Regions from separate parts of the Streptomyces sp. G45 genome, predicted to be linked through region 2. Evidence: riboswitches for the same ligand, from Rfam matches in the RefSeq annotation. Region 2 holds a riboswitch; the other holds the start of a gene.

Region 1 (3,180 bases), 2.7 Mb from region 2:
TGTTGTTGCGGTACATCCACTCCCCCTTGGGCGCACGGTTCAGTGGTCAATCCTGACATAACACAGTGCGCCCCACGAGGGCGGACGGATGCGCGAAGGCACCTGTTGGAGAGCTGTTACAGCGTCCGGAAGCGGGGTAGGCGAGCTGCCGTGGGGGGCGGTGGAGAAGGGAACGCCCATGCCCGACCGCGCCTCACAGCTCCAGCTGGCCCGGGCCCTCGTCGAGGCCGTCGACACGGTCAGCGACGACTTCGACGCGGGGCGGCACCTGGGCCGCGTGAGCCAGCACTGCGCCGAACTCCTCGACGCCCTCGCCGCGGGGGTGATGTACGCGGACCCGGACGCGGCGGACGGCGGGGCGCGCCTGGCGGTGAGCCGCCGCGGGGGCGAGCTGGCGCGGGAGCTGCTCGAGGCGCAGCGGCGCGGCGGGCCCTGCGTCGAGGCGTACGGCAGCGGCCGGGCGGTGCCGCCGGTGCGGCTCGGCTCCGGCGACGCGCTGGTGCGCTGGCCCGCCTTCACGGCGCGGGCCCGCGCGCGGGGCGTGGCCTGCACGTTCGCGGTGCCGCTGCGGGAGCGCGACGACGTGTTCGGCGCCCTGAACGTGTTCGTCCCGCGGGCCGACCCCGCGGGGGCGCGCGGGGGCGCGGGCGACGGCGGAGTGGAACTCGCCCGGGCGCTCGCCGAGGCCGCCGCGGTCGGGCTGCGCAACCACCGTACGTACGCCTCGTACCGGGTGCTGGCGCAGCAGCTCCAGTCGGCCCTGACCAGCCGCATCCGCATCGAGCAGGCCAAGGGCATCCTCGCCGAGCGCTGGGGGTCGGGGCTCGACGGCGCGTTCGACACGCTGCGGCGGTACGCGCGCCGCGAGCGCCTGGTGATGGACGCGGTCGCCCAGGCGGTGATCGAGGGGACGCTCGACGACGCGGTGCTGCGGGGCGACGGGGCCCGCGCGGACGGGGTGGCCCGCACGGACGGGGTCGCCCGCGCGAGCGGGGACGGCACCCGCCCCGGCCGGGACGGTGCGGGCGGCCCGGGTGCTGGCGTCAAACGCCCCTAGGCCGCGGTCGCCTTCCGCTCTAGAGTCAGCTACACGGCCCAAGCCCCCGGCCTGAGTTGACCGAGGACCGCGCCCCGCGTCGGGGAGCGGACCACCAAGGCCTCCCGCGCCGACGCCGGGTTCCTCCCGCAGCTCGTGCGCGCGCGGTCGAGGACCAGCCCGGTCGGCGGCTCCAGGGGGAGCGGGTCGTTGACCGGGCCAGGTGCGTCCCGGCCCACCGCACACGTTCCGGGCGCCACACGCGCGCGGGCGCGCGCGCCCGCTCCGGGCGCCTGTGCGCCGCCGCCCGGCTCACTTGACCTGGTTGACAGTGTCCATGACCACCTGGGACTCTCCCGGCGACAAGTCCATACATCGAGGCGACGGTTGCCAGGAACCCGGTGCGACTCCGGGACGGTCCCGCCACTGTGACCCCGGGCGCGTGCTGTCGGCGCGCGGGGAAGTCAGGAACTGACCCGTCGTCCTCCTGCCATGGGGCGTGGAAACCCCAGAAGGAGAGTGACGGCATGTCCGCTTCCGCCGCGCACACCGCACCACAGTCCGAGCACGCCGCCGTACAGTCCGCGACCATCCAGACCCGCGACTGGCTGATCGCGGCGGCCGCCGCGATCGTGGCGCTGATCGCGCTGTACGCCGTCTTCATGGACAACGGCTCGCTGGTCTCGGCGACCGGCGACTACCTGCACGAGTTCGCGCACGACGGACGGCACCTCTTCGGTGCCCCCTGCCACTGATCGGGGCCGCGCGCGCCATGACGTCGTCCCCTGACTCCCCGAACTCCCTCACCGCTCCCCGGACTTCACCCACCGGCCCCCCTGACTCCGCGTCCGCCCCGGTCACGGCCTCGCCCGTGCTGTCGTTGCTCGGCCGCGGCCTCGCGGCCGGGGGCCTCGGCGGGCTCGCCGCCGGTCTGTTCTCGCTGCTGCTCGCCGAGCCCCTGATGGACAGGGCGATCCGCGCGGAGGAGGCCCGCTCCCACGAGCACGAGCCCGCGGGCGGCGCGGTGCAGCACCACGAGGAGCTGTTCTCGCGCTCGACCCAGCACGCGGGCCTGGTCATCGCCCTGGTCGTCGCGGGCCTCGCGATCGGCGTGCTGTTCGCCGTCGCATACGCCGTCGTGCACCGGCGCGACCCGCGCGCGCACCCCTGGCCGAGGGCGCTCGCTTGCTGCGCGGCGGCGTTCTGCGCCGTGTCCCTGTTCCCGGCGCTGCGCTATCCGGCGAACCCGCCGGGCGTCGGCGACTCCGGCACGGTCGGCGACCGGCAGGAGATGTGGCTGGGCGCGGTCGCCGTGAGCGTGCTCGGCATGTTCCTGGTGTGGCAGGTGTACGTGCGCCTGGCGCACCGCCCGCTGCCGGTGCGCCAGGGCGCGGCGGCCGTGACGGCAGTGGCGGTCCTCGCGCTGCTGTGGGCGCTGCCGGACAACCCGGACCCGGTGCCGGTCAGCCCGACGCTGCTGTGGGACTTCCGGATGCTGTCCCTGGCGTCGCACGTGCTGCTGTGGGCGGTGTTCGCGGCGGTCTTCGGCGGCCTGGGGCTGCGCGCGCTGCGCGGCACCCGGAGTGCCGCCGAGGGCTAGCGGTCCACCCCGGTGAGGTAGGCGGAGACGACGACGTTCGCCGAGTAGGTGCGGCTGGCCCGGTCGAAGGTGCCGCCGCAGGTGATCAGGCGCAGCTCGGCCCGTCCTGCCTCCCGGGGCCCGTAGGCCCGCCGCGCGTCGAAGTCGTTCCCGCCGAGCACCTGGACGTCGTCCACGGTGAACTCGGCGAGGGAGCCGTCGTCGCGGGTCACGCGGATCTTCTCGCCGGGGCGCACCGCGCTCAGGTGGTAGAAGACCGCGGGCCGGGTCTCGGTGTCCACGTGCCCGACGAGCAGGGCGGGCCCGGCGGCACCGGGCCGCACGCCGCCTCCGTACCAGCCGACGACGCCGGGCTGCGCGTACGGCGGCGGGTCGATCGCGCCGCGCGGGTCGAGGCCGCGGGCCACGACCGGGGCGCGTACGCCGAGGGACGGCACGTCGACGCGCTGCGGGCGCGCGGGGTCCAGGGGGTCGTGGGCGCGCGGCAGGTCGACCCCGGCGGGGCGGCCCACGGCGGCGACGTCACCGGTCGTCGGATCGGAGA
Region 2 (3,180 bases):
TCTCCTGGAAGGACACCACCTCCTGGACCTCGGCCCGCACGCGCTCCTCGTAGTCGGCCTGGTCGGTCCGGCCCGCGCGCAGGTCGGCGCGGGCGGCGCGCAGTTCAGCGGTCTGCGGGAAGGACCCGATGGTCGTGGTGGGCAGCAGCGGCAGACCGAGGTGGGCGCGCTGCGCGGCGGCGCGCTCGGCGTACGCGGGTGAGCGGCGGGCGTCGGCCGCGGTGACGGCGGCGGCGCGGGCCCGCACGGCGGAGTCGTACGTGATCGGGGAACGGGCGCGGGAGTCCAGGTCGGCGCGGTTGGCGGCGAGTTCGGCGGCGATCGCGCCGGTGCCCTGGGCGAGGCCCTTGGCGAGGGTGACGACCTCGGCGGTCTTCTGCTGGGCGAAGGCCAGCCAGCGCAGGATCTGCGGCGCGATGTCCCGCTCGGCGGCCGCGTCGAGCGGCACGTGCAGCAGGGAGCAGGAGGCGGCCACGTCGACGCGGTCGGCGAGGCCCAGCAGGGTGCCCAGCGCGGCCAGGGACGCCTCCAGGTCGTTGACCCAGACGTTGCGGCCGTCGACGACGCCCGCGACCAGGCGCTTGCCGGGCAGCCCGCCGACCGCGGCGAGGGCGTCCAGGTTGGCGGCCGCGGGTCCCGTGAAGTCCAGGGCGAGCCCGTCGACGGGGGCCTTGGCCAGGACGGGCAGGGCCTCGCCGAGCCGGTCGAAGTACGAGGCGACCAGCAGCTTCGGCCGGTCCGTGAGGGCGCCCAGGTCACGGTAGGCGCGGGCGGCGGCGTTCAGCTCTCCGGGGGAGCGGTCCTGCACGAGGGCGGGCTCGTCGAGCTGCACCCACTCGGCGCCCGCCGCGCGCAGGTCGGCGAGGACCTCGGCGTACACCGGGAGCAGCCGGTCGAGCAGTGTGAGCGGGTCGAAACCGGCGGGCACGCCCGGTGCGGGCTTGGCGAGCAGCAGGTAGGTGACGGGCCCGACGAGCACGGGCCGGGCCGCGAGGCCGAGCGCGCTCGCCTCACCGAACTCCGCGACCTGCCGGGAGGAGTCGGCCGTGAACACCGTATCCGGTCCCAGTTCCGGCACCAGGTAGTGGTAGTTGGTGTCGAACCACTTCGTCATCTCCAGCGGCGCCACGTCCTGGGTGCCGCGCGCCATGGCGAAGTAGCCGTCGAGCGCGTCGGCCGCGACGGCCTCGCGGTGCCGTTCGGGGATCGCCCCGACCATGACGGTGGTGTCCAGGACGTGGTCGTAGTACGAGAAGTCGCCGCTGGGCACCTCGTGGACACCGGTGTCGGCGAGCCGCTGCCAGGTGGCGCGGCGCAGTCGGGCGGCGGTCGAGCGCAGTGAGTCCGCGGTGACGCGGCCCTTCCAGTAGCCCTCGACGGCCTTCTTCAGTTCCCGGTGCTGTCCCTGACGGGGGTAGCCGTACACGGTGGCCCGTGCTGCCGCGGCTGCGGGCTTGGTGGTCACGGAGATCTCCTTCGCGAGATGAGTCCCTGAGGTCCCGGGGACGGGACGCGGGCGCGAAGGGGTGACGGACCGGGCGGCACGGGAGCGCGTGCCGCCCGGCACGCCCGTCCGCCTGGTATGTACGCCGACCCGCCCACGAGGTCACCGGGATGTCCGCGCGCGAACGGGTCGCGCACGGGCAGGTGGCAGGTCTTCGGACTCGCGGGCACGTCCTCACCCTGTGAGGACACCTACTGGCCGTCGCTTCCCAGACCCCGTACGTCGGATCCAGTGCTTCTGACGGCGGTCGTTCCCGCTCACCGCTGCGGGGCAGTCCCGGATTCCCACCGGGTTCCCTCTTGCGACGCCTCCCGCCTGGCGGACGGGGCGAACCAGCTGCACGGGCCAGCCTAGAGGGTGACGGGGCGGGTGGGACAGGGTGTCCGTGATCTGGATGCGGGGCGGCGCGCGCGGACGCATGGGTATGTGGGCGTGGGTGTGGGTGCAGGGGCGCGCCTGGCGGTGGCGCCGATGCGGGCCTGGCGGGCGGTGCGGGTGCGGGCTTGGACGGCGCGCGGGCCCCGGCCCCAGGTCGGGGCGGCGTGGGCCGGACCGTGGGCTGGACGCACAAGAAAGGCGAGGGGGCCGCTGCCTCCTCGCCACTCTCAACGTATAGCGCACGGGGGGCCTTGCGGCAAGGCCCCCGCCCTGCCGCAGAATGCCTGGCCTACAGCCATGACCTGCGTAAACGGGAGTTCTCATGATCGACGTGGTCGTTGTCGGCGCCGGGCCCACCGGGCTGATGCTGGCCGGTGAGCTGCGTCTCGCGGGAGTGCGCACCGTCGTCCTCGACAAGCTGACCGAGCCGTCCGGGCAGTCCCGCGGGCGTGGCCTGCACGCGCGCAGCGTCGAGATCATGGATCAGCGGGGCCTGCTCGACCGGTTCCGCGCGGCCAGCGAGACGTTCCAGGTCGGAGGCCTCTTCGGCGGCATCATGAAGCCGTGGCCCGCAGGGATGGACACCGCTCACCCGTACGGTCTGGCCACGCCGCAGCCGGTCACCGAGCGGCTGCTGGAGGAGTGGGCGTGCGAACTCGGCGCCGAGATCCGGCGCGGCCACACGGTGGTCGGGCTGAGCCAGGACGAGGACGGCGTGAACCTCGAACTGGCCGACGGCACGAGCCTGCGCGCCCGCTACGCCGTCGGCTGCGACGGCGGGCGCAGCACGGTGCGCAAGCTGCTCGGCGTCGGCTTCCCCGGTGAGCCCGCCAAGGTCGAGACGCTGCTCGGGGACATGGAGGTGACCGAGGCCCCGGAGGCGGTCGCCGCCGTCGTCGAGGAGGTCCGCAGGACCCAGCTGCGGTTCGGCGTCCTTCCCGACGTGGACGGGAACAAGGGCGTGTACCGGATCATCGTGCCCGCCGAGGGTGTGGCGGAGGACCGCGGCGCGGGGCCGACCCTGGAGGAGTTCAAGGCGCGGCTGCGGGCCGTCGCGGGCACCGACTTCGGGGCGCACACGCCGCGTTGGCTGTCCCGGTTCACCGACGCCACGCGGCAGGCCGAGCGCTACCGCGTCGGCCGGGTGCTGCTGGCCGGGGACGCGGCGCACATCCATCCGCCGACCGGCGGCCAGGGGCTCAACCTGGGCGTGCAGGACGCGTTCAACCTGGGCTGGAAGCTGGCCGCCGAGGTCAACGGCCGGGCGCCGGAGGGCCTTCTCGACAGCTACCACGCGG

What was found. A riboswitch is a leader RNA that binds a small molecule or an ion and turns the genes downstream of it on or off. The one in region 2 is predicted to bind cobalamin.
Region 1: another riboswitch for cobalamin. It lies ahead of ACOBQU_RS24300 (CbtB domain-containing protein); the one in region 2 lies ahead of metE (5-methyltetrahydropteroyltriglutamate--homocysteine S-methyltransferase).

Annotation. Positions count from the first base shown of each region.
Region 1 is NZ_JBMUZU010000001.1:5,756,937-5,760,116, reverse strand. It holds gene ACOBQU_RS24310 (glycoside hydrolase family 6 protein) at 1-20, opposite strand, end outside; gene ACOBQU_RS24305 (ANTAR domain-containing protein) at 179-1,057, shown strand; cobalamin riboswitch at 1,384-1,530, shown strand; gene ACOBQU_RS24300 (CbtB domain-containing protein) at 1,564-1,791, shown strand; gene ACOBQU_RS24295 (CbtA family protein) at 1,908-2,636, shown strand; gene ACOBQU_RS24290 (class F sortase) at 2,633-3,180, opposite strand, start outside.
Region 2 is NZ_JBMUZU010000001.1:8,497,524-8,500,703, forward strand. It holds gene metE (5-methyltetrahydropteroyltriglutamate--homocysteine S-methyltransferase) at 1-1,465, opposite strand, end outside; cobalamin riboswitch at 1,633-1,856, opposite strand; gene ACOBQU_RS36335 (FAD-dependent monooxygenase) at 2,205-3,180, shown strand, end outside.